DNA from 3 places in the Bacillus sp. JK106 genome. Region 2 is predicted to be linked to each of the others. Evidence: predicted binding sites of a transcription regulator. Region 2 holds the regulator's gene; each other region holds the start of a gene.

Region 1 (10,681 bases), on a different contig from region 2:
GAAGAGCGGCGATTTCGATACTGTTAAGCCCGAGATGCGGTCTCGCGCCGTGGGCTTCTTCTCCGATAATCAGGCCTTCTATATGCTGGCTTGAGCCATGCAGAATGGACGGTGCGCATCGGCCGTTTGCCGTTTCCTGTACGGGGCGCACGTGCACGCCGTATAAGAAGTCAACATCATCCAGTACGCCTTTTTCAATCATTTTCAGCGCTCCGCCGCCTTTTTCTTCAGCCGGCTGAAAAATAAAGCGGATGGTGCCCTTCGGAAGCTTCGGCTGACTCTTTAAAAGCATCATCGTGCCGAGCGCCATCGTCATATGTGAATCATGTCCGCATGAATGGTTCGCCTGGAAGACACCGTCCACTTCCTGCCACAGCGCGTCAATATCCGCCCGGACAGCCACAACGGGCGAGCCTTCTCCGATTTCGCCGACAACACCGGTGCAATCATCAAACGTACGGATTCGGCAGCCGGCCTCTTTCAGTTTTTCAGTCAGATATTCAGTTGTTTGATATTCTTTCCAGCTTACTTCGGGATTGGCGTGCAGGTGGTCAAAAATGTCCATAATGACTTGCTTTTCATGCGCTGTGAGTCTGTTCATGCCGTAAGTCCTCCTTCAAAAGCTGTCTGTTTTTTATTTTTTGATATTGAAAACAGGCAATCGGTCTGTATATAATATAGCACATATCTGTATTTTCTGAATAGTTTATAAATTCAAAGCGGGATGGTGATGTTATGGCTGTGCCGAAGGCCGAACCTGTATTGAAAAAGAAGAAATTGTTTGTGATGCCTGATGCTTATGTGCTGCTGTTCATTGTCGCTTTACTATGCGCGATAGCATCGTACATCGTTCCCGCGGGGGAATTTGACAGGGTGACAAAGGGCAGTGTGACGTCCGCCGTCCCGGGAAGTTATCATTCTTTAGACCAGTCTCCTGTCAGCCCGATCGCTTTTTTTACCGCGATTCAGGAAGGGATGACAAGTTCCGCGCCGATTATTTTTTTAATCCTGTTTACGGGCGGCACCATTGCGATTTTGGAGAAAACGGGCGCCATCAATGGATTGATCAGTAATGTCATCAGTACGTTCCGCACAAAACAGCTGCTGTTTATTGCGATTGTCGGATCTCTATTTTCGATCCTCGGCACAACCGGCATCGTCGTTAATTCCGTGATCGGTTTTATTCCGATCGGCCTGATCGTCGCCCGTTCGCTGAAATGGGACGCCGTGGCCGGAGCGGCCGTCATTTATATCGGCTGCTATGCCGGGTTTAACGCGACGATTTTATCACCTTCACCGCTCGGGTTATCACAAAGCATCGCGGAGCTGCCGCTGTTTTCCGGCATCGGCCTGCGGATTGCCGTCTACATTTGTTTTCTGCTATCATCTATTTTATATATTTATCGGTATACGAGAAGGCTCAGAAAAGCAAAGGACGCCAGTCTGCTGGGAAACGATTGGTTTCCGGCGGCAGGTTCAATCCCGCAGGCTTCCGATCCGGAGGACAAGCCAGTCCCGTTTACCGTCCGCCATAAATTGATTCTGGCTGTCGCGGCTTTGTCGCTTGCCGGCTTTTTATACGGCGCGCTTACTCTTGGCTGGTCTGATTCAGAGATGGCCGCCGTGTTCATTTTTATCTCAATCGTGTCAGGCCTGATTGCGGGAATGGCGGCAAATGATATCGCAAAAACGTTTATTACAGGCTGTCAGGGCCTCGTTTACGGCGCGCTGATCGTCGGAATGGCGAGAAGCATTTCCGTTATTCTGGAACACGGAAAGCTGCTTGATACGGTAGTCAATGGGCTTGCGTCACTGCTGCACGGTTTCAGCCCGATGGCAGGCGCAATCGGAATGTATATTTCCAGCGCCCTGCTTCATTTTCTGATATCATCGGGCTCAGGGGAGGCGGTCGTATTTATTCCGATCTTGGCGCCGCTTGCCGATCTGATGGGCATCACGAGACAGGTCGCGGTTGAAGCGGTCATGCTCGGGGAAGGCGTCGTAAACTGTGTCAATCCGACTTCCGGCGTGCTGATGGCCGTACTGGCTGCCAGCGGCATTCCGTACGTAAAGTGGCTTCGCTTCATGATTCCGCTGGCGCTGATTTGGTTTGTCATCGGCCTCGTGTTTATCTGCATAGGCGTCCTGATCAATTGGGGTCCTTATTAAACATTTTGTCAATGATATTTCGGTTTATCATTATGAATCGGCAAGATATAATGGGAGTTGTAAGCCATTCTTAATAGTACGGGAGGAAGTCATGAATCAGCGTCGGAACGGACTTTCAAACGTGAATGGAAAGAGTGAGAGTGTGAAAGAGAAAGAACGAATGATTTGGTCAGAAGTCGGAATGCTTGTGGGCACACTGTCTTTGCTTGACATCATCGTACGCGGACTTGTTCTGAACTGTCCGTTTAGGGAATGGGCCGGAAGCTTGGCGGTTTTCTTCATTATAATTGTTTATTATTGCATCAGGGCGGGAGCGTCGGGAATGCTCATGCCGAGAATAGACACCAAAGAAGAACTGAAAAAGCGGGTGAAGCAGCAGCGGATAGATTCAATTGCGGTCACTTTTGCGGTGGCGGCACTTACGATGTACGACAGGGGGTTTCCCCATACATTCTTTGCTTGGCTGAAAATGATCTTTCTTTTTATCGTCTGCGGAGGCGTTCTGTTTTTGCTTCGGTATGTCATTGTGAAGCTGTCTTACAGAAGAGCGATAAAAGAAATAAAAAAGAAATCATCCTGACAGGTGGTTTCTTTTTTTGTTTGAAAGCGGGAAGTCTTTTTAATTGATAGGAATATAGATTTGAATTCACTCTGTCACGTTGCTTTGATAGAGAGAGTGTGATAAGTTGAAATGTAAGCGTTAACAGAATTCTCCAGTCTTCACAACAGTTGAAAGGAGCTGAAGAAAGAGTAAGAGGAATTTTTGACTCCGCAGTCAGTCTTCAAAAATGAAATAAGGAGTGTCAAAAATGTTTGAAAAACGATTCAAAACCTCTTTACTGCCGTTATTCGCCGGATTTTTATTGCTGTTTCATTTGGTTTTGTCAGGCCCGGCGGCTGCGAACGCTGAAACTGCAAACAAATCGAATGAGGCGGCCGCGTCATCGGTCAAAAACGGGACCATCCTTCATGCCTGGAATTGGTCGTTCAATACGTTAACACAAAATATGAAAGATATTCGTGATGCGGGCTATGCAGCCATTCAGACGTCTCCGATTAACCAAGTAAAGGAAGGGAACCAAGGAGATAAAAGCATGAGGAACTGGTACTGGCTGTATCAGCCGACATCGTACCAAATCGGCAACCGTTACTTAGGCACTGAACAAGAATTTAAGGACATGTGTGCAGCCGCGGAAAAGTATGGCGTAAAAGTCATTGTCGATGCGGTTATCAATCATACCACCAGCGATTACGCCGCGATTTCTGACGAGATTAAGCGTATTCCAAACTGGACCCATGGAAACACACAAATTAAAAATTGGTCGGACAGGTGGGACGTCACTCAAAATTCATTGCTTGGGCTGTATGATTGGAATACACAGAATACTGAGGTGCAGGCCTATCTGAAACGTTTCTTGGAAAGAGCATTGAATGACGGAGCGGACGGGTTCCGCTATGATGCCGCCAAGCATATAGAGCTTCCGGATGATGGGAATTACGGCAGCCGATTTTGGCCGAATATCACCAATACATCGGCGGAGTTCCAATACGGAGAAATCCTGCAAGACAGCGCGTCCAGAGATACTGCTTATGCGAATTATATGAATGTGACGGCTTCTAACTATGGGCATTCCATCAGATCCGCTTTAAAGAACCGTAATCTGAGTGTGTCGAATACCTCCCATTATGCATCTGACGTGTCTGCGGACAAGTTAGTCACATGGGTGGAATCACATGATACGTATGCCAATGATGAGGAAGAGTCCACATGGATGAGTGATGACGATATTCGTTTAGGCTGGGCAGTGATTGGTTCCCGCTCAGGAAGCACGCCTCTTTTCTTTTCCAGACCTGAGGGCGGAGGAAATGGTGTAAGATTTCCCGGAAAAAGTCAAATAGGAGATCGCGGGAGCGCCTTATTTAAAGATCAGGCGATCACCGCGGTCAATCAATTTCACAATGTAATGGCCGGGCAGCCTGAGGAACTCTCGAATCCGAATGGGAACAATCAAATATTTATGAATCAGCGCGGCTCAAAAGGCGTTGTGCTGGCTAATGCGGGATCGTCTTCTGTCACCGTCAATACTTCAACGAAATTGCCTGACGGCAGGTATGATAATAGGGCCGGCGCCGGTTCATTTCAAGTAGCGAACGGCAAACTGACAGGTACGATCAATGCCAGATCCGCGGCTGTTCTTTATCCCGATGATATTGGAAATGCGCCTCAGGTCTTTCTTGAGAATTACCAAACGGGGGCAGTCCATTCTTTCAATGATCAGCTGACGGTCACCCTGCGTGCAAATGCGAAAACAGCAAAAGCCGTTTACCAAATCAATAATGGGCAGCAGACAGCATTTAAGGATGGAGACCGATTAACGATCGGGAAAGGAGATCCAATCGGCACGACATACAACATCAAGTTAACCGGAACGAACGGCGAGGGTGCAGCGAGAACCCAAGAATACACGTTTGTCAAAAAAGACCCGGCCCAAACCAACATCATTGGCTATCAAAATCCGGATCATTGGGGCCAGGTAAATGCTTATATTTACAAACATGATGGAGGCAGGGCCATAGAATTAACCGGATCGTGGCCGGGGAAAGCAATGACTAAGAATGCAAATGGAATTTACACGCTGACGCTGCCTGCGAATGCGGATACGGCTAATGCCAAAGTGATTTTTAACAATGGCAGCGCCCAAGTGCCCGGACAGAACCATCCCGGATTTGATTATGTGCAGAATGGTTTGTATAACAACTCCGGTTTAAACGGTTATCTTCCGCATTAATTGATAGGGCTATCATTACATCAGCGTGCCGGCAAACCCTTGCTTCTGGGAAAAGGACAGCGCATCTTCAATCACGCTGAAAAGATGACAACATCCTAAAACGGTTCCGTTTTAGGATGTTGTCAACAATCTGGAAACCATCACCGATATTTTTTTGTCCAAAAATCAAACTTTTCTCTTGCAAAAGTTTGTGAAGTGTTGCACAATATATATGTGAAATACTTCACAAGTTAAAAACAGACACCACGAAACACTGGAGGATGAGCATACATGATGAACGAACGAGTGAACAAAGTAGCATTAATCGGAGCAGGTTTTGTTGGAAGCAGTTATGCATTTGCGTTAATTAACCAAGGGATCACAGATGAGCTTGTGATCATTGATGTAAATAGAGAAAAAGCCATGGGCGATGTCATGGATTTAAATCACGGAAAGGCATTTGCGCCTCATCCGGTCAAAACGTCTTACGGCACATATGAGGATTGCAAGGATGCCGATATCGTGTGCATCTGTGCCGGAGCCAATCAAAAACCGGGCGAAACGAGACTTGAGCTGGTCGAAAAAAATCTCGCCATTTTTAAAAACATTGTCAGTGAAGTAATGGCAAGCGGATTTGACGGCATCTTCCTCGTTGCCACAAACCCGGTCGACATTCTCACTTATGCGACATGGACATTCAGCGGGCTTCCGAAAGAACGCGTCATCGGCAGCGGCACGACACTGGATTCTGCGCGATTCCGTTATATGCTGAGTGAATACTTCGGCGCCGCTCCGCAAAACGTACACGCCCACATTATCGGCGAGCATGGCGATACCGAGCTTCCTGTATGGAGTCACGCCAATATCGGCGGAGTGCCGGTACAGCAATTGCTGGAGAAAAATGCAGCTTACAAACAGGACGAGCTGGATCAGATCGTTGACGATGTGAAAAACGCGGCCTACCATATTATCGAGAAAAAAGGCGCGACATATTACGGAGTGGCGATGAGCCTCGCCCGCATCACAAAAGCGATTTTGCGTAATGAAAACAGCATTTTAACCGTCAGCACATATCTGGACGGCCAATACGGTGTAAACGACGTCTTTATCGGCGTTCCGGCCGTCGTCAATCGGAACGGCATCGCAGGTGTGACGGAACTTGAGCTGAATGAAACAGAACAGGCTCAATTCAGCCGCAGCGCAAACGTGCTGAAAGATATTCTCGCTCCGCATTTCGCAGAGTAAACAAAAAAGCAGTACATGACAAACGCCATGTACTGCTTTTTTTAATTCGCTTTTTTCGCCATTTCCTGAGAGGTTTTTACTCTCGCTTTTCCCATAAACAAAATGGTAACGGCCGCAATGACGATCGGCGCCAGCGCAAGCGTAAATACATATGTGATGCTTTGCGACATGGCGTCAATAATGCGATCCAGAATGTGCGGCGGAATATGAGCGCGCGTGCCGGCCTGGAAAATGTCCTGCGGATTTCCGATGTTCTGCATCGCGCCGCCCGCTCCTTTCATGCCGCTGAATGAATCTGTGAGCTTGTTGGTAAACACATTCGTCTGGATGGTTCCGAAAATCGTCACACCGAGCGTCATACCGAATGATCTCAAAAACGAGTTTGTTGAGTTGGCGCTTCCGCGGTAACGCGGCTCCAGATCGTTCATGGACGCAGCCGGCAGCAGTGAGAAGTTGAAGCCGACGCCGAATCCTGAGATCAGCATGAATACCGTCAGCATCGTACGCGCCGTATCCGGTGTCATATTGGAAAGCAGCAGCATTCCGATAAAGAAAGCGACCACGGAAATCAGCATTAAATTGCGGAACCGCACTTTCGTCTGGAAAATTCCGCCGATCATACTTCCGATAACAGAACCGATCATCATCGGCGTCAAAATAAAGCCCGCGCTTGTCGCGGTGCTTCCGTACACAGCCTGAACGAAGATCGGGATAAACACCGCTAAAATGACGAACGTGGCTCCGTAAAGGAACGCCAGAATCTGTGCCGTAGCAAATAAACGGTTTTTAAACATCCAAAATGAGATAATCGGTTCTTCCGCTTTTCTTTCCACGATAAAAAAGGCGATAAAGAACACGGCGAACACAGCGAACAGACCGATGATCTGCACGGAGTTCCAATCATACGTTTTTCCGCCGAGCTCAAGAGCGAACATCAGACCGACAATGGAAACCACCAGCGTAATCGCGCCGGCCCAGTCGATTTTCTGTTTCTTGTGTTCAAGGGATTCTTTATAATAACGAAGAATGAAAAACAATGATAAAATACCGATCGGCACGTTGATATAAAACACCCAGTGCCAGCTGATGGAGTCGGTAATGAGCGCGCCTAAAAGCGGCCCGAGAACGCTGGAAAGGCCGAAAACGGCACCGAACATGCCCGACATTTTTCCGCGTTTTTCCGGCGGAAATAAATCAAAAATGATCGTGAAGGCGATCGGCATCAGCGCGCCTCCGCCGATTCCCTGAATGACGCGGTAAATAATGAGCTGATCCATTGTTTGGGCGATTCCGCATAATGCAGATCCGATTAAGAAAAGAATAAGACCGAATAAAAAGAAACGTTTGCGTCCGTACATATCGGACAGTTTTCCGTAAATCGGCATACCGGCCATAACGGCTACCATGTATGATGCCGTCACCCACGCGAACTTATCGAAACTTCCGAGGTCCGCCACGATGTTTCCCATCGCAGTGGCAACGATTGTATTATCCATAGCCGACATTAAAATGCCCAGCAAAAGACCGATGACGACAAACTTTGTCGTGGCGTCCTTCGCGGCTGTTTGTTCCATGCTTTTTTCCTCCCATACTTACTTTTGATCATTAAATTTGCTATGATCATATTAGATTTGCCGAAAATTATCTTGATCGTCAAGATAAATTGATTTTATAGGGAGGCCTGTCAGTTGTCAACAAGAAATACCAGAAGCGAGACGGAGGAAACCGCCATACAGTTATTCCGGAAGATGGCCACAAGGACGATCCTTTTTCATCAGGCGGCCGCTCAATCTCTCGGTCTGTTTCCGACCGATTTGAAATCAGCTGATATCTTAAATGAAGCAGGCCCGATGACCGCAGGCGAGCTCGGGAAAAAAACCGGCCTCAGCACAGGTTCGGTAACGGCGCTCATTGACCGGCTCGAAAAAGCGGGATATGTCATGAGGAAAAAAGACCCCGAAGACAAACGGCGGGTGATCATCGTGCCGCTGACAGCCGGAAAAGCGAATGTGAAGCAATTGTTCAGCTCCTTATCCCAGTCCACGATCAGCCTTTGCCGGCAATATAAAGAAGAAGAACTGCGGCTGATATTCGATTTTTTAGGAAAAGTGACGGACATAATGGAAGACGAGCTTGAGAAATTAAAATAAATTACTAATCAAAGAAGGCCTAACAGAAATTTTCTATTAGGCTTCTTAATATTTTTATTCAATTGATACTTTTGAAAATTTTTCTTAGTAAATTGAATTCATTGATGTCTTTGAACGTATAATCAGACATTCCTGTATTCTGATTAATAGCGACAACCTGTTTGTTGGTTATACTGTGAAAGATATCATAAGTTTCATTGTGTTTGTTGTGTGATTTAGTATCAGGTTGTTCTTGAGAATTTAACCTTTTGCTTGTGTTTTTAAGTTTCGCAAATAAATCAAATTGTTCTTTCGTGAATAATAATTGTCCTGCTTTATTTTTTTTAGGTACAATATTATGTACCTTTGCCCATTTTCTAATATTCCATTGGTCTGTACCTATTTTTTCGCTGATTTCTCTAGTTGTAAAAAATATTTTGGAATTATTCTTTGGAGCTGGTGTACCGCTCTTATCAATAACAGGTATTTTTTTTGCCAGTTTTTTAAGCTTTATTTTTGTTTCTTTTGTGTTTAACTCTTTGGAGTTATTTGCTAAGAAAAGGTTACATCTCCTATAGTCTAGGAAGTTATCTGAAATAAATGTTACTTGTTGAGTGTTATTAGTTGTTTTTTCATATAGTCCAAGTATAAAACGTTTTAAGTTTAACTGCTTACCATTACTAAACGTCGTAACGAAATAAAAACCTCTTTTGTCCCTGCTAAGGCTCCATCTACCTTCAATGCTAGAAACTTGTGGGAGGTCGTGTGTATCTATGTATATTTCTTTTTGCTCACCAGACTTTTTATGCTCACAAAACATAATGGTTATGTCATTGTCTAGGTTTACGTATTCATTTAACATCATTAAAACTCCTCGAAAATTTTAGTTCATAACTTTAGTAGCTAACTTGATGGGTAATATTATATATATACAAGGGTCTTAAGACAACTGTTATTAAGTTATACTGGATAAATATTTAAATACTCATGAAAATTCGAAACTATAGGCGTTGTTTTTTGCATAGCACGGCCCATTCATGAATAACTTGTACAAGTTGCATGAATGAGGGGGAAGCCAATGAACATCTTTTTAAGCTACATCGTTCTCGGGCTGTCATTGTCAGCACCTGTCGGACCGGTCAATGCGGCGCAAATTGACAAAGGCATCAAAAACGGCTTTTGGCATGCATGGATTTTCGGTCTCGGCGCCATGGCCGCGGACGGGCTGTATATGATTCTGATCTATTTCGGGCTGTCTCAATTTTTGACCGCTCCTTTTGTAAAAACGTTTTTGTGGCTCTTCGGTTTTTTCGTGCTGACCTACACGGGAGTCGAAACGTTAAAAAATATAAGGGAAGCCATGAATGTCAGAAGCGGAAAAGGAAAACCGGCTTTTTACAAAACATTCGGCGCGGGATTTTTTATTTCTCTTTCCAACCCGCTGAGCATTTTATTCTGGCTCGGCATATACGGGAGCATTCTCGCCAAAACCGCTGAATCCTTCGATGCAAATCAGCTTTTGATTTACAGCTCCGGCATTCTTCTCGGCATTTTGATCTGGGATTTCTGCATGGCGGTCGCCGCGAGCACTTTCAGAAATCTCCTTCATGAAAAAGCGCTCCGCTGGCTGACGGGAGCGGCGGGTGTGTCTTTGATCGTTTTCGGGTTTTATTTCGGATGGCAGGGGATTCAAATGCTCATCTCATAAATAGAAGAGTCACCCATCGCCTATCTCCGTCATAACGTATCATGACGATACTGGAGGTGGGCAGATGGCAAGCGGGCTGTACACAAAAAGTTGCCTTGAGGAAAAGTTATTGGATCTGCCAAATTGGCAGAGAATCGCTTTTGAGCTTCTATCAGAAAAAGTAGGCGATAAAGCGGATACGTTTCCGTGCATTCCCGGACGTCAGGGATTTTTGACAGATCAGCTCCGGATATCCTTTGCGGGTGATCCCCGCGAAGAGGGAACCCCGGAGGAAGTGGGGATGCTGCTGTCAGAGTACGGAAAGATCTCAAGGAATACCGGAAGATACGCGTCGCTGCTTGTGATTTTTGATACGCCTGAGGATTTAGCTGAGCATTATTCCGTTGAGGCGTATGAAGAGCTGTTCTGGTCTTTTTTAAACCGGCTGAGCGGCTGCGACCCGAAAGACTGGCCGGAAGACATGCCGGAAGACCCTGAACATTATAAATGGGAGTTCTGCTTTGACGGCGAACCGTATTTTATTCTGTGCGCGACGCCTGCGCATGAAGCGAGACAAAGCAGAAGCTTCCCGTTTTTTATGCTGGCGTTTCAGCCAAGATGGATTTTCGAAGGATTAAATGATTCAACCGCGTTCGGAAGAAACATGAGCCGGCTGATCAGAA
Region 2 (10,494 bases):
GTTATAAAGCGCTTGCTGTTAACATTAGTGACGTGGCGGCGATGGGAGGCATTCCGAAGTTTTATTTGGTGTCTCTAGCGGTTCCTTCTTGCTGGCAGAAAGCTGACGTCCAGGCAATGTATGAAGGGATGGCGGAACTGGCGAAACTATATCAAATGGATTTGATCGGGGGAGATACCGTCTCCGCTTCCGGTCAAGCCGTAATTACCGTTACTGTCATCGGAGAAGTTGAGAAGGATTGCGCTTGTCTGCGAAGCTCGGCAAGACCCGGAGATGTTGTGTTTGTTACGGGGGATATCGGCTCGTCCGCAGCAGGACTGTCTCTTTTGTTGGGAGAAACACTTTCTTCTGCTTTTCACACGAGTGATTATTTTATCCGAAAACATAAACGGCCCGTTCCGAGAGTTCAAGTCGGCCGCTTCTGCTCTCAGCTTCAGCGCGCGGCTCTGAATGATATCAGTGACGGATTGGCCAGTGAGCTGCATGAAATAGCTGCGGCAAGTTCAGTTACGATAGAAATTGAAGAACAACTTCTGCCGGTGCATCCGGATTTGCCTGAGGCAGATTCCGAGTGGAAGAAATGGGTGTTATTCGGCGGTGAAGATTTTGAATTGGTTGGAACGGTTTCTCAGCAAGAGTGGATTTCTCTGCTTGATTACTGCACTCAATCGGGCATTCCGATTGCGAAGATAGGAGCGGTATCTGAACGGAAGGAAGCATGTGTTCTTTTGACAGCCAATGATCAGAGACAAATCGTCCTTGAGAAAAAAGGATACAATCATTTTAAATAAGACGGGTGACTCACTTTGAAGACATTACAATGGAGAACGAAAAACCCCGAAGAAACGAAAGCCGTAGCCAAGCTTGCCGCTTCTTTGGCAAAGCCGGGAGACATTTTGACACTGGAAGGCGACTTAGGCGCGGGAAAAACGACTTTTACAAAGGGTTTTGCCGAAGGACTGGGAATCACGAGAGTGGTAAACAGCCCGACTTTTACAATTATAAAAGAATACCATGACGGTTCGATTCCTCTATATCATATGGATGTGTATCGTATGGAGGATGAAAGCGAAGACTTAGGGCTTGAAGAATATTTTGAGGGACAAGGCGTCTGTTTAATTGAATGGGCTCATTTAATTCAGGATCAGCTGCCTGCTGAACGGCTGCAGATCGTCATCAAGAGAGCCGGTGATGAGGCAAGGGACATTACCTTTACGGCTTTCGGAACACGGTATGAAACGCTTTGTGAGGAGATAAATAAACATGACAATACTGGCAATTGATACGTCAAATTACACGCTGGGTGCCGCGCTCGTTCGAGAGAAAACGGTGATGGCGGAGTATATTACATATTTAAAAAAGAATCATTCCGTGCGGGCGATGCCTGCTGTCAATTCATTGCTGAAGGATTGCGGCCTGACACCGCAGGACCTTACGAAAATAGCGGTGGCGAAAGGACCGGGATCGTACACAGGTGTCAGAATCGGTGTGACGCTGGCAAAAACATTGGCATGGTCGCTGAAGCTTCCGGTTTCCGCTGTCTCGAGCCTGGAGGTGCTGGCGGCTAACGGACGGCACTTTCAAGGACTGATCTGCCCGTTATTTGATGCCCGGCGCGGACAGGTATATACGGGACTTTATGAATATCAGGACGGCCGATTACAATCCGTTCTTCCTGATCAGAATGTCCTTTTGACTGATTGGCTCGGCATGCTGAAAGAAAAAGCGTCTCCGGTTTTATTTTTAGGGCACGATACAGCCATTCATGAAGAAACCATTCTGCATGAAATGACATCTCAAGCAGTGATAGGAACGGCTGCACAGCATAATCCGCGGCCGTCAGAGCTGGCGTTTTTAGGCTTGGAAAAAGAAGAAACGGATGTCCACAGCCTTGTTCCGGATTATTTGCGTCTGGCAGAGGCTGAAGCGAAATGGATGGAATCTCAAAAATAGGGTGATAGGGATGAAAACGAAAACGGCGATTCGAAGCATGCGGCCGGAAGATATTGATCAAATTTATGAAATTGAAACAGCATCCTTTACTTCTCCATGGACGAAGGATTCATTTTATCATGAGCTTTTGGAAAATCCGTATGCCCACTACCTTGTTATTGAAAAGGACGGCTGTCTGGCGGGGTATTGCGGAATCTGGATTATTATAGATGACGCGCAGATTACGAACATAGCCATTAAGCCGGAATATCGGGGCCAATCGTTGGGAGAAGCGCTGTTTCGCTCTGCGATAGAATTGTGCAGAGAAAAAAAGGCAAGAAGGCTCTCTCTCGAAGTCAGGGTCTCAAATCATCCCGCCCAATCCTTATATAAGAAATTCGGTCTTCAGGCCGGAGGAATCAGAAAACAATACTATACAGATAACGGGGAAGACGCGTTATTAATGTGGGTGACATTACATGAGTGAAAAACAAGATATTTATGTATTAGGAATCGAAACAAGCTGTGATGAAACTGCGGCCTCAGTCGTGAAAAACGGAAAAGACATCATTTCAAACGTTGTCGCTTCTCAAATTGAAAGCCATAAACGTTTCGGCGGGGTCGTGCCTGAAATAGCGTCCAGACATCATGTGGAGCAGATTACCCTTGTGATTGAGGAAGCTCTTTCAAAGGCGGAGATGGGCTTTGATGATCTTGATGCGATTGCTGTAACGGAAGGACCCGGACTTGTCGGAGCCCTGTTAATCGGAGTCAATGCGGCAAAGGCGTTAAGCTTTGCCCATCAAATACCGTTAGTCGGCGTCCATCACATTGCGGGCCATATTTATGCAAACAGGCTGATAGGAGAGCTTCAGTTCCCGGCGCTTGCTTTGGTTGTGTCAGGCGGACATACGGAATTGGTTTATATGAAAGAGCACGGTTCATTCGAGGTTATCGGTGAAACGCTGGATGATGCCGCAGGCGAAGCTTACGACAAAGTGGCAAGAACGATGGGGCTTCCCTATCCGGGAGGGCCGCAGATTGATAAGCTAGCTGCTGCGGGAACGGATTCCATTCCGCTTCCGCGTGCGTGGCTGGAAGAAGGGTCTTACAATTTCAGCTTCAGCGGCCTGAAATCAGCCGTGATTAACACGCTTCATAACGCCTCGCAAAAAAATGAGGTGATTCCTCCGGAGGATCTTGCCGCAAGCTTTCAGCAGAGTGTCATTGATGTACTGACGGCAAAAACCTCTAAGGCCGCGAAAGAATACGGGGTTAAACAAGTGCTGCTTGCAGGGGGCGTAGCCGCTAACAAAGGGCTGAGAGCCGCACTGCAGCGGGAATTCAGCCATTCAGGAGATCCCGAGCTTGTCATCCCGCCGCTTTCTTTATGCACGGACAATGCAGCGATGATTGCGGCTGCCGGAACCGTTGCTTTTGAAAAGGGGATCCGGGGCTCGTACGATATGAACGGACAGCCCGGTTTGGAATTAACATCCTTTGATCGTCTCACGTTGTAAAACGTGAGGCTTTTTTTTACTTATTAACAGATAATTCTAACATATCCACAGGATTGTGAATATATTCAGAAATCCAGTCTGGATAAGGGACTGTAAGTTGTTAGTAAAGTGGATAAAGTCAGAAAATTTTGTGGATAGTGTGTATAAAGCGCTTACTTAAATGGCTGACAAGGAGGATAGCTGTGGATAAAAAAGCACCCCTTAAAGAGGTGCTTGACTTTTTCTATTCTTCTGAGGAGAGTTCCTCCCATTCTGCTAATAAGTTTTCGAGCTCTTGATTCAGGGCTTCATTCTCCGCGTGAATGGTCTGTACTTTTTCATGATCCTGATACACGTCAGGGTCGCACAGCAGCTCCTCATTGGCACTGATTTTCTCTTCGGCGGATGAGACGGCCGCTTCGATTTCTTCAATGCGTCTCAGGCGCTGCCGTTCTTTCTTCTTCCATTCTTTTTCTTCCTCGTAAGTTCTTTTCGTATCCTGTTTGACCTTGCCGGCAGGCTGAGCCTGCTCCTTTTCCTGCCGCTTCATTTCTTCCAGTTCCAGCTGCTGTGCTTTTTTCTCGGTGTAATAGTCATAGTCTCCCAAATATTCTTCTGCATGATCAGGTGACAGCTCCAGCACTCTTGTGGCGATCCTGTTAATAAAGTAGCGGTCATGCGATACAAATAACAGTGTTCCCGGGTAGTCGATCAGGGCGTTTTCCAGCACCTCTTTACTGTCCAGGTCAAGGTGGTTTGTCGGCTCATCAAGGATGAGAAAGTTTGCTTTTTGAAGCATCAGCTTGGCAAGCGCGACTCTTGCTTTCTCCCCGCCGCTTAACGAACGGACCGGTTTCAGGACATCGTCTCCGCTGAACAGAAAGTTGCCGAGGCATGTTCTGATTTCTTTTTCCGGCATGTCCGGATATTCTTCCCACAGCTCGTCCAGCACGCGTTTGGACGATGTCAGTTCAGCCTGCTCCTGATCGTAATAGCCGATTGTGACATTGGAACCGTACGTGATCGACCCGGATTCCGGACTGATCGTGTTCATAATCGTTTTCAGCAAGGTTGATTTGCCGATTCCGTTCGGTCCGACGAGGGCGGCGCTTTCGCCTCTTGTAATGCCGAAGGTCAGGTTTTTCAAGAGCGGCGGCTGGCCGTCATAGCTGATGGAAACATCCTGTACGCGCAGGACGTCGTTTCCGCTCTGTTTTGTAATGTCAAAACGGAAGGCGGCGGATTTCTCATCCCCGAGCGGCTTGGCCATGACGTCCATCCGTTCAAGCTGTTTTCGTCTGCTTTGGGCTCTTTTCGTTGTAGAAGCTCTGGCCAGATTGCGGTCGACAAAATCTTGAAGCTTGGCGATTTCGTCCTGCTGTTTTTCATACAGCTTCAGGTCTTTCTCATACTGCTCGGCTTTTTGTTCTAAATAGGCGCTGTAGTTGCCGAGGTATTTTTTGCTTTCTGTCCGGGAGACCTCGTACACTTGGCTGACGACTTTATCAAGAAAGTATCTGTCGTGGGAAACGATCAGGATTGCGCCTGAATATCCCTGTAAATAATGCTCAAGCCATGTAAGCGTATCGATGTCGAGATGGTTCGTCGGTTCATCCAGAATAAGCAGATCAGGCTGGGTCAGCAGCAGTTTTCCGAGCGCAAGCCTTGTTTTCTGACCGCCGCTCAGGCTTTGCACTTTCACGGAATCGTCAAATTTTCCGAAGCCGAGTCCGTGAAGGATAGATCGGACGTCCGCTTCATATTGATAGCCGCCTTTATCCTTGAAATCCTGCTGAAGCCTGTCATAGGTTTTCATCAGCGTCTCAAGCTCCGCCGGGGCGGCCGTGGCCATCTTTTCTTCAATAGAGCGCATCTCTTTTTCCATTGCTTTCAGGAAATCAAAAACGCTCAGCAGTTCTTCTTTTATGGTAAGCTGGGATTCCAAGCCAGTGTGCTGGGCAAGATATCCCATCGTTAATTCTTTCGGTTTGATTAATTCACCCTTTTCATATGAAAGGTGACCTGCGATAATTTTAAGGAGAGTTGATTTGCCGGCTCCGTTTCTGCCTACTATGGCGATGCGATCCCGAGATCTGACTTCAAGCTTTATATTGTTTAAAATAGGATCAGCGCCAAAAGATTTGGATAGCTGATTAATTTGTAAGATCATCATATTATTTCACCTCTGTTATAATAAGTTAAGTGTAGCTTATCAACCTGCTGTCAGCAAACAATACATCAGAATTGGAACATTATAGGATAAGACATCAGGGAGAAAATAGTGTATGATCAGAAGTAAGGAGAGTTTAAATATGAATGGATTTTCTCATTTTAATGAAGAAGGCCGTGCCCGCATGGTGGATATAAGCGATAAATCTTCAACAGTCCGTACTGCCGCTGCGATATCCAGCGTACACATGAAGCATGACGTGTACAGCAGAATCAAAAACCGCGAGATCGGAAAAGGAGACGTGCTGGCTGTCGCACAGGTGGCAGGAATTATGGCCGCAAAGCAGACGTCAGCGATTATTCCGATGTGCCACCCGCTTTCTTTAAGCAGCGTCGACATTTCATTCGGCTGGGAGGAAAAGGATTCCGAAGCCGTTCTTCATATACAGGCAAGCGTAAAAACGAAAGGGAGTACAGGTGTGGAAATGGAAGCGCTAACTTCCGCTTCAGTCTGCGCTTTGACCGTGTATGACATGTGCAAGGCGCTGGATAAAGGAATGGTCATCGGCCCGACCTGCCTCATGGAAAAAACAGGAGGCAAAAACGGTGATTTTAAAAGAGATGCATCTGAGTATAAAGTGGAGGACCAATCATGAACAAGGATCAATCAAAAATTCCACAGGCGACGGCAAAAAGGCTGCCGCTTTATTATCGCTTTTTAAAGAATTTACACGCCTCAGGAAAGCAGCGCGTTTCATCAGCTGAACTGAGCGACGCGGTAAAAGTCGATTCGGCCACGATCCGCCGGGATTTTTCCTATTTCGGGGCGCTCGGCAAAAAAGGATACGGCTATAATGTGGATTACCTGCTGTCATTTTTCAGAAAAACACTGGATCAGGATGAAACGACGAACGTCATTTTGATCGGTGTCGGGAATTTAGGGACGGCGTTTCTTCACTATAATTTCACAAAAAATAATAACACAAAAATATCTATGGCTTTTGATGTAAATCAGAGTAAAATAGGAACTGAGGTAGGCGGTGTGCCTGTCTTTGATCTTGATGATTTAGAGCTTCACATAAAGGATGAACCCGTGGCGATTCTTACCGTTCCGGCGGTTGCCGCCCAGTCAATCACCGACCGGCTCGTGGCGCTCGGAATCAAGGGAATCCTTAACTTTACGCCGGCCCGTTTGAATGTGCCGGATCACATTCGAATTCATCATATAGATTTAGCTGTAGAGCTTCAATCATTGGTTTATTTCTTGAAGCATTATTCTGTTTTGGAAGAAATTGAATAGCGAAAGGAGGAGCTGCACATGATCGGTCCTGGAAGCCTGGCGGTTATCGGTGTGGTGGCGGTAATTATTTTCGGTCCGAAGAAGCTTCCCGAATTAGGAAAAGCGGCGGGGGACACGCTTCGTGAATTTAAGAACGCTACTAAGGGATTAGCCGGTGAAGAAGAGGAAAAAAAGAAAGAAGAACAGTAAGATAGGATGACGCGTATGAGAGTGAATCAAATGACGCTTGTGGAGCATATTGCCGAACTTCGGAAACGATTGCTGATTGTGGCGTTATCCTTTACGGTTTTCTTTATTGCCGGCTTTTTTCTGGCAAAACCTATCATTGTGTATCTTCAAAAAGCCGATGAAGTAAAAGAGCTCACCCTTAATGCTTTTAACCTGACGGATCCGCTGTTTATCTTTTTGCAGTTCGCGTTTATCATCGGCATCATTTTGACTTCGCCGATTATTCTCTATCAGATTTGGGCGTTTGTCAGCCCGGGTCTGTATGAGAAGGAGCGCAAAGTAACACTCAGCTATATTCCGATTTCGATCGTGCTGTTTGTCGGCGGTGTGTCGTTTTCTTATTATATTTTATTTCCGCTGGTCGTTGATTTTATGAAGCGGGTCTCGAATGACCTGGATGTCAACCAGGTGATCGGGATCACCGAATACTTTCATTTTCTGCTGCAGCTGACGATTCCGTTCGGGCTGCTGTTTCAGATGCCGGTGCTGATCATGTTTTTAACGAGACTCGGTGTTATCACGCCGATGTTTTTATCGAAGATCAGGAAGTACGCATATTTTGTGCTGCTCGTGATCGCCGCGATGATTGCGCCGCCTGAGCTGCTGTCTCACTTGATGATTACCATTCCGCTTTGCATTTTATACGAAATCAGTATCCTGATTTCAAAAGCGGCGTATCGGAAAAGGCAGACCGGCAGTGAATCTGACCAGGACGTATCAGCATAAAAAAAGCCATTTCTCAATGATGAGAAATGGCTTTTCTTTTATTATTTTTGATTTTTCTTCACTTTAAATGAGAAGGCGAACATTTTAAACGAGATGCTGATATTATAAGCGGCGAAAACCATCAGCAGTATGGAATAAAAAGACCACATGCTTCCCGGAGAGCTTGCGGCCAAATACGTAAAGATACAGCCGACTGCGAAATAAATCAAGCCCCAAGTCATTGGGTTCCTCATACAAACAATCCTCCAATAATTAATTGCATTTGCTCACTATGCTGTTCAATATATTTTTGGGCGGGGCCGAGCTGCATGACCACGACAATGGTATTCATCATGACATGGGCGAATATCGGCACAATAATCCGTTTCGTCTGCACATACAAGAACGCAAAGGTAAAGCCCATGGCCGTATACAGCAGCAGGTGCGTGAGGTCTTGATGCACAATGCCGAAGATGACGGAACTGATCAGTCCGGCGATAAAGAAATTCGTTTTTTCATATAATACACCGAAGATGATCTTCCGGAAAATGATTTCTTCAAGAATCGGCCCGACGATAGAAGAAACGATAATCATGAGCGGCATGGCTTTAATAATGTTGAGAATGGCTTTCGTGTTTTCGGAACCGCTGTCCACGTGAAAGACATACTGCTCAATCATCCCGGCGATTCCCTGAGAAAATAAAGCGAGCCATATTCCCGCGACCGCCCAGAGAACGGACATGCCGGCGGATGCTTTCTTCCCGTTTCTTAATGTCTGCTTCGGCGCGGTTCTCAATATCAAGAGAACGATAATCAGGCAGATAAAAAAGCTTACGACGGAATAAATCCCCTGAGCCATGGTGAGATTCGCATTCGTAGGGTGCCCGCCCGCATAGCCGAATTTGTACATTAAAGGAATGCCGATCAATGCGGAAAGCTGCATGATAACATATGTCAAAATGATATACCAATACTGTTTTCTCAAATGATATGTACTCCTTTATCCTATAAAATCAACTTATTTGTTCTTATTGTAACACAAGTGAACTTGACGTGAAAAAAGGAGAAAATCAGTGTGAGAGAGAATCATGTAAGCGTGAAAATTTTTTATTCTTATGACTTGAAATTGGAAGTGAGATTCTTTATTATAATAACTGTGTTAGCACTCTTTAGAGCTGAGTGCTAAAATTACATATTCATACTATTGAGGAGGTTATTACATTGTTAAAGCCATTAGGTGATCGCGTTGTCATTGAACTCGTAGAATCTGAAGAAAAAACTGCCAGCGGAATCGTATTACCGGATTCTGCAAAAGAAAAGCCGCAAGAAGGCAAAATCGTGGCAGCCGGTTCAGGTCGCGTGTTGGAAAGCGGAGAGCGCGTTGCTTTAGAAGTAAAAGAGGGCGACCGCATTATCTTCTCAAAATACGCCGGTACTGAAGTGAAATACGAAGGTGCTGAATACTTAATCTTACGTGAAAGCGACATTTTAGCTGTAATCGGCTAAGCAAATAAATATTTTTAAAAATTCGAGGAGGTTTCGTTAACATGGCAAAAGATATTAAGTTTAGTGAAGAAGCACGCCGCGCTATGCTTCGCGGTGTCGATGCGCTTGCTGACGCTGTAAAAGTAACTTTAGGGCCAAAAGGACGCAACGTGGTTCTGGAGAAAAAATTCGGTTCTCCGTTAATTACAAATGACGGTGTAACAATCGCAAAAGAAATTGAACTTGAAGACGCGTTTGAAAACATGGGTGCGAAGCTTGTAGCTGAAGTAGCCAGCAAAACAAACGACGTTGCCGGTGACGGTACAACAACTGCAACAGTTCTTGCGCAGGCTATGATCCGTGAAGGCCTGAAAAACGTAACTGCGGGAGCTAACCCTGTCGGCGTACGTAAAGGTATGGAACAAGCTGTAACTGTTGCAATCGAAAACTTAAAAGAAATTTCTAAGCCGATCGAAGGCAAAGAGTCTATCGCTCAGGTTGCTGCGATCTCTGCTGCTGATGAGGAAGTCGGAAGCCTTATCGCTGAAGCAATGGAGCGCGTAGGAAACGACGGCGTCATCACAATCGAAGAGTCTAAAGGCTTCACAACTGAGCTTGAAGTTGTGGAAGGTATGCAATTCGACCGCGGATATGCATCTCCTTACATGGTGACTGACTCTGATAAGATGGAAGCGGTTCTTGACAATCCTTACATCTTAATCACAGACAAAAAAATCACAAACATTCAAGAAATCCTTCCTGTGCTTGAGCAAGTTGTACAGCAAGGCAAACCGTTGCTTCTGATCGCTGAAGATGTTGAAGGTGAAGCTCTTGCTACACTCGTTGTCAACAAACTTCGCGGCACATTCAACGCTGTTGCCGTTAAAGCTCCTGGCTTCGGTGACCGCCGTAAAGCAATGCTTGAAGACATCTCTGTTCTTACAGGCGGAGAAGTAATCACAGAAGACTTAGGCCTTGACCTGAAATCTACTGAAATCGGACAATTGGGACGCGCTTCTAAAGTTGTGGTAACGAAAGAAAACACAACAATCGTAGAAGGCGCCGGCGACACTGAAAAAATCGCTGCACGCGTCAACCAAATCCGCGCTCAAGTGGAAGAAACAACTTCTGAATTCGACAGAGAAAAATTACAAGAGCGTCTTGCGAAACTTGCCG
Region 3 (10,681 bases), on a different contig from region 2:
TATGCCCCCGCTTTACAAGGTCCTTCACTTCAATCGTCAGTCCGTCTGTATGCAGCCGCTCCCCTTTGTTAAAATGGCGCATAGCGAGAAGCACGTTATCGTTTTTATGGATTTTTATGACCTCTTTCATTTCACTTCCCCCCTTATTGCCGCAGCATTCATGTAACGCATGCTTCATCCCCCGCTTATGAATGACAGAGAGAAAAAAAGCCGTTCGTTCAGTCAGCCCCGGAAGATGGTTCAGATTCTTTCCCCACAATCGCTCTTCTCCTAATATAGAAAATGCCGCTTGAAACATATCATCTTTGCAACGGGACCGCGCCATTTGAAAACGGTTCAGAACCTCCTCGCCATCTGCCGGTTTGTTCAGCCCGTTCCAGTATGAATAGATCATGGCGCTGAATGAAAATACCAGCCTCTCAGGAAGCCGGCCCTCCTGTTCGATATAAGCCTTCAGCGTCGGCAGGTTTCTTGTTTTGAATTTCGCGGCGGCGTTAAGGGTGATGCTTTGCAGATAATGTTGGATATAAGGGTTTTTAAACCGGTGTAACACATCTGCCGCATACTGGGTGACACCCTCCATTTGCAGCACGGGAAGGATTTCTTCATTGATCAGCTCTTCGATGAATCTGCCCGTCACCTCGTGCTCAGCCGCTTCCCGGACGGTTAGCAGTCCGTATAATAAAGCCACTGGCGCCAATGCCGTATGAGCGCCGTTTAAGATTCTCACCTTTTTTGTCCTGTAAGGCGTAAGGTCAGACGTGATCAGTGCGTTCAGCCCGGCATCAGCAAAAGGAAGCTCATTCTGAAGCTGTTCCGGCCCTTCTATCACCCACAAATAATAATGCTCACCGACCACAAGCAGACGGTCTTCGTATCCGAGAAAATCGGTAAGTTCTTCCGCGGTATCAACAGGAAATCCCGGAACAATCCGATCCACGAGGGTATTGCAGAAGATGTTCGCATCATGAATCCATTGAGTAAAATCAGGCTCCAGCTCCCACAGCCCGGCATATTGAAGCACGGCCGCCTTCAGTTTCCGTCCGTTTTCTTCGACCAGTTCACATGGAAGCACAATGCACCCTTTCTCGGCGTCACCCGCAAATGCCTTATAGCGGAAATAAAGGAACGCCGCTAATTTCCCAGGGAATGTTTTTTGAGGTCTATCCTCAAGCCGGTCGCCTTTCTCAAACGTAATTCCCGCTTCTGTCGTATTGGAGATGATAAAACGAAGATCCTCTTGTGCTGCCAGCCGTTTAAAGGAATCATAGTCAGAAAAAAGATCAATGCCGCGGCTGATGGATTTGACGATCGTGTGTTCTTCAGCCGGTTTTCCGTCCTTTATCCCCTGCAAAAAAAGCGTAAACAAACCGTCCTGTTCGTTTAAACGTTTTATTTTCTCAGAGCCTCTCGGCTGTACGGCGACCACGCTTCCGTTAAAATCCGTCAATTGATTCAATTGATCGATCTGCCAGTCAGCGAAGGCCCGCAAAAAGTTGCCTTCGCCGAACTGAAGGACTTTTTCAGGATATTGAATGTATTCACCGCACATCTTTTTATTCAGCTGCCGCAAGCTGTCCGCCTCCTTCTGCATTCATGCACACGTTAACATTTCCCCGTACGAAAACCCGGATATTCAGACGGGCCGTTATGTGAGTTTTTTAATTGAATCTCTTATCATCACCTCGGTGTTTTCGTATATTTTTTCCGCCGCCGTATCCGGGTCGGTGATAAGCGCCAAAATCTTCTCTGCGCCGAGTATGCTGATTTTTTCAACCGGGCGTTTTACTGTCGAAAGCCTCGGCGTCATGTATTGGGAAATGCCGATGTCATCAAACCCGATAACGGATATATCTTCCGGAACGTTCAGGCCTTTGGCGAAAATGGTATTCATCGCCCCGATCGCCATATCATCGTTTGAACAAAAAACAGCCGTAGGCGGTGATTGAAGCGCCAAGAGTTTTTCCATCGCCTGACTGCCGCTTTCCATATCATAGCGGCCTTTTACACTGTATTCATGCTTAATCGGGATAGAATGATCAATTAAAGATGTCAAATAGCCTTCTTTCCGCTGAGAAGTTGACCTGAATCCTTCCTTTCCCTCAATGATCGCGATATCTCTGTGTCCGTTTGCGATCAGGCAGTCGACCGCCTGTCTGGAGCCTTCTTTATCGTTTGACAGGATATTCGTGATGCTCCGGTCATCAATGTCCCGGTTCAGCACGACGAGCGGGATGTTTTTCTCGCGGATATGATAAATAAATGAATTATCACTGTCGCTTTGGCTCATTAAAATGATTCCGTCATATCTCATGGGCGTAATGGTTTCAAAGCTTTTCAGATCGTCAATCGCGCGGACGAACAAATTGTATTCCTCACTGATTGTGCGGTTTACACCTTTGATGGTATCGGAAAAAAAGCTGTGTGAGGTTCCGTTGGTGATGCTTGTAAAAAACAGTCCGATCGTATGGGACTTTTGCATGGCAAGGCTTTTTGCATTTACATTCGGTGTGTAATTCAGCTGTGAAGCGAGCTCTAATATTTTCTGTTTTGTATGCTCTTTAATGTGGGGGCTGCCGTTAAGTGCCCGGGATACGGTTGTGTGGGATACGTTGGCGAGTTTTGCGATATCTTTTATGGTTACCATCGTTTTTCCTTTCTTTCTGTATGCTGGCATTTATTTCTATTGTACCATTAACGGACAGTCCATAAAATCACTAAAGTTGAGGTTTTGCATGATGTAAGTCCTGAACGAGCTCGGCATGCTGCCGGTCCGTCAGTTTATACATTAAACCGATAATCAGCATGGCGCACGCTAAAGCGAAAGCCGGGTACAGCAGCAGAAGCCCTTTAATCCCGATTAACGTGCCTTTTGTCTGAGATGCATTCGGGATATAGCCGATAACGCTCAGCCCGATGCCTGAAAGAAAACCTGATAAAGATTGGGCGAGTTTTCTGGAGAAGTTAAAAAGCGAATATGTCGTCGCCTCCTTCCGTTCACCCGTCTTCCACTCTCCGTAATCAATAATGTCCGACACAAGCGCCCACGTAATGCCGTTTGGTATGCTGATCCCGATAAAAGCAATGCTCGCTAACGCCGTAAAGATATATACATTTGACGGGAGACAGAAATTCAGCGCATCAGCCGCGGCGCTGACGGCAAAACCGATCATCACTGTTTGCTTTTTTCCGAAGCGTTTGACGAGTTTCGGCATAAACAACACACCTAAAAATGAAGAACCGATGATGATAAAACTCATGTAGGACATCAGCTCCGCATTGTTGAGATTGTATTGGGCGAAGTAAACAAGCATAGCGGATTTAATGTTGTATGCCGATATTGAGAAAATCGTCATGAAAACGACAGTCAGAAGCGGTTTGTTGCCGATAAAGCATTTGAAAACCGACATGACGGACAGCTTTTCTTTCGGCGCTTCACGGACGATAATTCTTTCTTTGCAGTTTCGGTAGCAGATCATAAATCCCGCGATTCCGATTACGGCCATCATTCCCATAACTGCCGGGTAGCCGATGTGAACGTTATCAAAATGAACGAGAATCGGGATGACGATGACACTTGTAATGAGCAGCGCGCCGAGAGAGCCGATCTGGCGGAATGCGGAAAGCGCCGTTCTGTCCTCCGCATCCTGTGTAATGGCTGCACCGAGGGAGCCGTACGGAATATTGACGAAAGAATAAGCGACCCCCCACAGCATGTAAGAAGCATAGGCGTACACAAGCTTCCAGGTGACACTCACGTCCGGTGACACAAAAATCAATACGGTCATGACCGCAAGAATAATACTTCCGAATAATAAGTACGGCCTGAATTTCCCCCGGGGTCCGATCTTTTTTCTGTAGTCAATGGCCGAGCCGACAATCGGATCAGTCAAAGCCGCAAACAGCTTGCTGACCAAAAAAATACTGCCGGCGAACGCTGCCGGAATGCCTGCGACATCTGTGAAAAACTTCAGCAAATAGATCTGCCCGAGATCAAACATAAATCCGTTCCCAAAATCTCCGAAACCATAGGATACTTTTTCTTTCAGACTCAGCTTATGCTCCTTCACTTTTGCGGCAGGTGCTGTCACGACAGGCACATTACTCATAGGCCACCTCTTTCATTCCATTTTTTAAAAGCGGAAATATTCCTCAGCATTCCGGTAACAAATTCCCTCGACAATCCTCCCTAAAAGCTCCATATCGCAGGGCGCTTCGCCTTGTTCCGCCCAGCCGCCGATCAGCGTGCAGACAAGCCGCCTGAAGTATTCATGGCGGGGATAGGACAGGAAACTTCTTGAATCCGTCAGCATCCCGATAAAACGGCTGAACAGGCCTGTGTTTGATAACGCTTTCATTTGTTGAAGCATTCCATCCTTCGTGTCATTGAACCACCAGGCTGTGCCGAATTGAATTTTCCCCGGTGTTTTCCCATCCTGAAAGCTGTTGATCATGCTGGCGATAATATAGTTGTCATTCGGATTCAGAGAATACAAAATCGTTTTAGGCAATTGCCGCTTTTTTTCGGCGGAATCTAACAGCCGGGCAAGCGGTTTTGCGATACGTTCATCATTAATCGAGTCATATCCCGTATCAGGACCGAGGCTGCTGAACTTATTTGTATTGGTATTTCTTAACGCGTTAATATGGAACTGCATCGCCCAGTCCAGTTCGGCGTAAAGACCGCAAAGATATTGCAGCGTCCGTGTTTTGAATTTCTTTTCATCTTCAAAAGACACATGCTCTCCGCTTAATCCGGCGGCAAAAATCCGGGCCGCTTCCTCTTCGGTCGTCTCGGCATAAACCATTTGATCTAATGCGTGATCCGACACTCTTCCCCCGGCACTGTGAAAGAAGCGGACGCGGGATTCCAACGCATCCAAATACGATTGGTAGGTGGTGACAGCCATTCCGGAAGCGCTCTCCAGCGACCGGACCCAATCGGCAAAACCCGGGCTGCTGATGTCCAGTCCTTTGTCAGGCCGAAATCCGGGCAGCACTTGAACCGGAAAATCACTTTCTTTCAACAGTTCGTGGTATGTCAGCGCATCGGCAGGATCGTCGGTTGTGCAAATGACTTTGACATTTGATTTCAGAATGAGATCCCTTGCGCCAAACCCGTCTCCCTGCAGGAGCTCATTCGTTTTTTTCCAAATTGCCGCGGCCGTTTTTTCATTCAATACGTCATAAATGCCGAACCAGCGCTGCAGCTCTAAATGCGTCCAGCAGTACAGCGGATTGCCTATCGCCATCGGCACCGTTTTTGCCCAGGCGAAAAACTTCTCTTCATCTGAAGCGTTTCCGGTAATGCAGCGCTCTTCAATGCCGTTGGCCCTCATGATCCGCCACTTGTAGTGGTCACCGTAAAGCCATGCCTCCGTAATGGTTGCGAAGGTTTTATTTTCATAGATTTCCTTTGGGCTTAAGTGACAGTGATAATCAATGATCGGCATGTTTTCTGCGTATTCCCGGTACAGCTTTACGGCCGTTTTACTATCCAGTAAAAAGTCATCACCCATAAAAGCTTTCACACTCTCATCCTCCCTCTTAAAAAATGTTAACGTTAACAAAATGGTTCTTTTTTATTTTAGCTTCCTCTTTCTCACATATCAATCATTTTTATTTTATTTTTCAGAAAATTGTATCCGTTAACATTTTCATACAAAAAAAGACACTGCCGAGAAAGTCCGGCAATGTCTTCTGTGTGATCTTAAGGATTAGTAAGCGAGGCTGAATAATCCTTTGATATGTGTTAAATAACGTACGTTACTTGCTTCTTTCATTAAAGATGCCGGAAGGCCTTTCAGCGGAGTAGAGTTCGCTCCGATGATGGCAACCGCGTCTTTACGTCCAAGGCTTGCAAGCGTACCAGAGTTTACAGGCTTGAATGTTTCAAGCGTTTTTCCTTCTAAGTAAGCGAACAGGTTGTAACCGACAAGTTCACCCATCTGCCAAGCGATTTGCGCTGTCGGCGGGTACGGACGGCCGTCCGGCGCAAAGTATACAGCGCTGTCTCCGACAACGAATACATCTTCGTGAGAAGTAGATTGTAAGAAATCGTTAACCGTCGCACGGCCGCGGTTCACTTCAAGGCCGGATTCGCCGACTAACGGGTTGCCTTGTACGCCGCCTGTCCATACAAATGTGTTGGCAACGACTTTTGAACCGTCTTTCAGATCAATAACGTTTCCTTCAACATTTGTAACAGGAAGACCTGTTAAGAACTCAACGCCGCGTTTTTCAAGGCTTTTTGTCGCGCGTTCGATAAGGTCATCAGGAAGAACAGGAAGAATTTTCGGACCTGCTTCTACTAATTTCAGTTTGATTTCTTTCGGATCTACGCCGTATTTTTTCGTAAGGTTCGGCATGATGTCAGCAAGCTCACCGACAAGCTCGACGCCTGTTAAGCCGCCGCCGCCGATAAGGATTGTTGCATCAGCTTCGTTTTTCGTTTTAGAGTATTCACGCACACGGTCTTCCACGTGTTTGTATACTTTGTTGGCATCAGCAGCAGATTTCAGCACCATGCTGTTTTCTTCAAGTCCAGGAATGCCGAAATAAGCCGTAACAGAACCAAGTCCGACAACAAGCGCGTCATAAGTCAGCTTAGAACCGTCAGAAAGGGCAACTTCTTTCTTATCAACTGAGAAAGAATTGACTTCTGCGATTTTAATGTCGACGTCTTTTCCTTTCAGAAGTTTTTCAAGCGGCATAGCAACAGCCTGTTCAGACACGTTGCCTGCTGCAAGGCGGTGCAGTTCCGTAATGATTTGGTGAGTCGGGTATTTGTTCACAACGGTTACGCGTGCTTCATCTTTACTGTAATGTTTGCGAACGGTTAAAGCAGAAAGAACTCCGCCGTAACCAGCGCCTAAAATGACAATATGTTTTGACATCGTATATCCTCCGTCCTTTATATCAATTTGAATCTGAGATTATTTTTGTTTTTCGTTCATGATTTCAAGATAGCTGTTAGCAAAACGGAACAGCTTTTGAGCTTGAGGATCTTTCAGCATGCGCAGCAGGCCGAAAAGTCCGATCGTTTCATTGCTTGCATCCGCGCGGTCTTTTGCTTCGATCGCAGTAGCCGCAACTTCTTTCGCTGTTTCTTTCACCGGCTCAAGAATTTCTGTAAGCGCACCCACTGTATCGCTCTTCAATACTTCGTCTGTCGCTACAGACTGTGCAAAATCATAAGACTTCGTTAAAATATTTACTAACTCAGTCAGTTTTGGAAGCTGATCCACTAAAACAGTCAGTGATTCTTGAACTTCAGGTTTTAGCAGCTGATCAATAAGATCGCGTTGGCCTTGGCTGACAGATGCATTTGTTTGATCGATTGTTTCTGGCATATCCGATTCTCCTTTACTATAAGCAGTATGCTGATTTTTTTGGAAAGGGTAGCCTTTCCCCCTTCATGCAGAAAAGCATGAAAAAGCAAGATTGTGAATTCATGCACAATCATTTACAAAAATAAATGTTTACTACCCAGTTTTTCACTTTGCCATATCCAGTATTATTTTTATATCAACAAAAACAATTGAATAAGTCAAAATTTCTTTTTCCTCTCTGAAAATAGCAAACATAAAAAACCCCAATTTGATTTACTCTTATATAATAACACTTTTTGAACAAAATTTGAACGTGAATTGTTTCGTTTATGAAATTATTTATATGGCGGGGGTGTAATAACGTTTCTTTTAGGCTATTTTTTTACAGACCGTCCGCTTTTCCCCTGTCATTTTTCCCACAATTTTAAAAGCGGGCCCGATTTTCCCGTAAAGGGGTCACATTCCGGGAGCGGGACGCGGCTGATTTCTTCTGAAGTTCTATCATTTTTCTCCGTTTTTGTATCGTACTGCCGGCCGCCCGGATAAGCCCCGATCACGGTAAAATCAGAACTGCCCGACAGTTTTTTATGTCCGGTGCCGGCCGGAATGACCGCTGCGTCTCCCGTTTGAAGAACGGCGTCCGCCCCTTGTTCCCCGCCGAACCTCAAAACCGCGGTTCCTTTTACCGCGACAAGAACTTCGTGCGTGGTGCTGTGAAAATGATGATACGGAAATACTCCGCCCGTCCAGCTGTTCGACCAATCGTGCCGGCTGAGGACGGACTCTGCTTTCTGTACCGTTTCTTCATTAAATACCGCTTTATAAATAACAAGCGGAAGATTCGGGTTATTCGGAATGCGGCCGTCATCTTCGAAATAAAGCACTTGAATATCCTCTTTCTGCATTGTGTTCACCTCCGTATATGTCTGTTTCCCATTCATCATTTATTAAAACGCTATTTTCTCATATTCCATTGCGAAGCCTGCCGGTGAATAGTATAGTATAAAAAAATATGTGTCAAAATGAGGGATTTAATGAAAGCCATCGTGATCGGAATATTGGCATCTCTGTTTTTTGCAGTCACATTTATTTTAAACAGGGCGATGGAGCTTTCCGGCGGAAGCTGGATGTGGAGCTCTTCCCTGCGTTTTCTTTTTATGATTCCGTTTTTATTTTTGATCGTTTATGCGAAAGGAAAATGGGCGCCGCTCTGGCATGAAATCCGGAAAAAACCGTTTTTTTGGCTGAAGTGGAGTTTTACCGGGTTCGTGCTTTTTTATGCCCCGATTACGTTTGCGGCGGCATATGGGCCTGGCTGGCTGATCGCCGGCACGTGGCAGATTACAATTGTCGCGGGTGTGCTTCTGTCGCCGTTTTTCTACGAAACAAAAAATTCACCGGCGGGCCCGGTTTCCGTCAGACAAAAGATCCCGCTGATTTCGCTGGTTACTTCCGTCATCATCCTGATCGGAGCCGGGCTGATTCAGCTTCAGCATGCGGGTTCTCTGTCCGGCCGCACGATACTATTCAGCGTGGCGCCGGTCGTCATCGCGGCTTTTGCCTATCCGCTCGGCAACCGCAAAATGCTGGAACAATACGGCGGAAAACTCGATACGTTTCAGCGGGTGCTCGGCATGACGCTCGCAAGCCTTCCGTTTTGGCTTTTGATCGCCGCTTTCGGCTGGTATAGAGACGGGCTTCCCTCAATGGGACAGACATTCCAATCCTTTATCGTCGCACTCAGCTCGGGCGTTATCGCAACAGTATTATTTTTCCGCGCCACCGATATGGTGAGGAATGAGCCGCAGAAGCTCGCTGCTGTTGAAGCGACGCAGTCCGGAGAGGTTCTTTTTGCACTGATCGGCGAAATCGTCTTTTTATCCGCAGCGTTTCCGTCACTTCTTTCATTTGCCGGACTGTTCATTATTATTGGGGGAATGGTCATGCATACATTCGCTTCCCGGCAGACAGACCAGAAAACGGCGGAGCAAACGTCAGCCAATCTCACCGGTTCCTGATTTTTTACGAAAGGTGTCATCCTATATGAAAGAAGAAATTCCGGCAATATCTTTTCTGTCAGCCGGCAAACGCTTTGAACAAAACAATACGTCCTTTGATGTCCTGAGCCGTGTAACCGGACATATTCAAAAAGGTTCTATCACGGCGTTGATAGGGCCTTCCGGCGCGGGAAAAAGCACATTGCTGTCACTTTGCAATCTGATGAATACACCTGATGAAGGGGAAGTGCTTGTATTCGGAAAAGAAATAAGGCGCTGGGATATCAGGGAGCTCAGAAAAACCGCGGGCCTTGCATTTCAATCAGCTCCCGTCACGGAGGGCACGGTGCGGGACAACCTTCTGCTCGCAGAAAAACTCCACGGGGCGCAGCACTATACCCCTGAAGAGCTCGCAGATTTTACAGACCTTCCGCGCGGGCTTCTGGATCGGAATGCAAAGGAATTATCCGGAGGTCAGCGGCAGAAGCTCTCATTAGCGCGAACTCTCGCCGGACTGCCGTCCATCCTGCTGCTGGATGAAATCACCTCGGCGCTCGACCCCTCATCCGTTCTCACCATTGAGAAACTGATTACGAAACTCCATCGGCAAAAACAGCTGACAATCCTGTGGATCACCCATAACCTTGAACAAGCGGAACGATTATCCGATACGGTATGGTTTATGGCTGAGGGACGGCTTTTAGAGACCGCGGAAACGAAAACGTTCTTTAAGGAACCGAAACACGAAAAGGCCCGGGCGCTTTTACAAGGGAGCGGGTGCTGATATGAATGATCTTTCACTGTTACTAACAAGTATATTTGTCATTATCGCTTTATTCCTGTCTAAATCTTTTAAAGCCGGCGTCGAAAAGGATATGATCGTCGCAACCGTCAGGGCCGTCATTCAGCTTCTCATCATCGGCTATGTGCTGTCGCTGATTTTTCGCGGTGATCACCCGATATTTATCATATTAATGGTGCTTCTCATGCTCACGGCCGCTTCGCACAATGTCGCCAAACGGAAAAAAATGCGGATCGGCTCATTTTGGCGCGTTTTTCTGACACTGGCAATCGCGGAAACCGTGACGCAGGGACTTTTACTGACCCTTCACATCATTCCGTTCACTTCAAGATATGTCATTCCGATAAGCGGCATGGTCATCGGAAACTCCATGGTGCTCTCAAGCCTGTTTTTAAGCCGGATCAGTTCGGAAGCAGACCTGCGGAAAGAAGAAATCCTGCTGATTCTCTCTCTTGGAGGAACGCCTAAGCAGGCCGTCCGGCAGATATTGACGTCCAGTATGAAGCTCAGTATGATCCCGACGCTTGAAAGCCAGAAAACATTGGGTCTCG

Evidence for each region. Region 2 encodes Rex, which represses fermentation and respiration genes when NADH is low (regulators of the CRP and FNR family bind a similar motif). Its sites were predicted from a motif close to TTGTGAAATATTTCACAA; they were not measured.
Region 1: ACWJJS_RS15945 (L-lactate dehydrogenase) is a predicted target of Rex. The motif match lies at 5,170-5,187, and genes of this name have one in related genera.
Region 3: ACWJJS_RS07250 (DUF1641 domain-containing protein) is a predicted target of Rex. The motif match lies at 7,444-7,461, and genes of this name have one in related genera.

What each region holds. Positions count from the first base shown of each region.
Region 1 is NZ_JBSJQC010000004.1:116,964-127,644, forward strand. It holds gene ACWJJS_RS15925 (M20 peptidase aminoacylase family protein) at 1-601, opposite strand, end outside; gene ACWJJS_RS15930 (YfcC family protein) at 736-2,169, shown strand; gene ACWJJS_RS15935 (DUF6773 family protein) at 2,261-2,749, shown strand; gene amyE (alpha-amylase) at 2,979-4,958, shown strand; gene ACWJJS_RS15945 (L-lactate dehydrogenase) at 5,229-6,182, shown strand; gene ACWJJS_RS15950 (MDR family MFS transporter) at 6,224-7,756, opposite strand; gene ACWJJS_RS15955 (MarR family transcriptional regulator) at 7,871-8,332, shown strand; gene ACWJJS_RS15960 (MerR family transcriptional regulator) at 8,391-9,173, opposite strand; gene ACWJJS_RS15965 (LysE family translocator) at 9,390-10,019, shown strand; gene ACWJJS_RS15970 (YqcI/YcgG family protein) at 10,084-10,681, shown strand, end outside.
Region 2 is NZ_JBSJQC010000005.1:689-11,182, forward strand. It holds gene thiL (thiamine-phosphate kinase) at 1-791, shown strand, start outside; gene tsaE (tRNA (adenosine(37)-N6)-threonylcarbamoyltransferase complex ATPase subunit type 1 TsaE) at 807-1,283, shown strand; gene tsaB (tRNA (adenosine(37)-N6)-threonylcarbamoyltransferase complex dimerization subunit type 1 TsaB) at 1,264-1,953, shown strand; gene rimI (ribosomal protein S18-alanine N-acetyltransferase) at 1,964-2,419, shown strand; gene tsaD (tRNA (adenosine(37)-N6)-threonylcarbamoyltransferase complex transferase subunit TsaD) at 2,412-3,452, shown strand; gene ACWJJS_RS17435 (ABC-F family ATP-binding cassette domain-containing protein) at 3,676-5,604, opposite strand; gene moaC (cyclic pyranopterin monophosphate synthase MoaC) at 5,744-6,256, shown strand; gene ACWJJS_RS17445 (redox-sensing transcriptional repressor Rex) at 6,253-6,900, shown strand; gene ACWJJS_RS17450 (twin-arginine translocase TatA/TatE family subunit) at 6,919-7,089, shown strand; gene tatC (twin-arginine translocase subunit TatC) at 7,096-7,854, shown strand; gene ACWJJS_RS17460 (YdiK family protein) at 7,896-8,087, opposite strand; gene ACWJJS_RS17465 (CPBP family intramembrane glutamic endopeptidase) at 8,084-8,818, opposite strand; gene groES (co-chaperone GroES) at 9,055-9,339, shown strand; gene groL (chaperonin GroEL) at 9,381-10,494, shown strand, end outside.
Region 3 is NZ_JBSJQC010000002.1:324,905-335,585, reverse strand. It holds gene ACWJJS_RS07280 (UxaA family hydrolase) at 1-130, opposite strand, end outside; partial or broken gene ACWJJS_RS07275 (tagaturonate reductase) at 140-1,573, opposite strand; gene ACWJJS_RS07270 (LacI family DNA-binding transcriptional regulator) at 1,649-2,647, opposite strand; gene ACWJJS_RS07265 (MFS transporter) at 2,718-4,109, opposite strand; gene uxaC (glucuronate isomerase) at 4,134-5,531, opposite strand; gene ACWJJS_RS07255 (NAD(P)/FAD-dependent oxidoreductase) at 5,718-6,896, opposite strand; gene ACWJJS_RS07250 (DUF1641 domain-containing protein) at 6,936-7,352, opposite strand; gene ACWJJS_RS07245 (cupin domain-containing protein) at 7,739-8,236, opposite strand; gene ACWJJS_RS07240 (DMT family transporter) at 8,366-9,349, shown strand; gene ACWJJS_RS07235 (ABC transporter ATP-binding protein) at 9,375-10,112, shown strand; gene ACWJJS_RS07230 (ABC transporter permease) at 10,114-10,681, shown strand, end outside.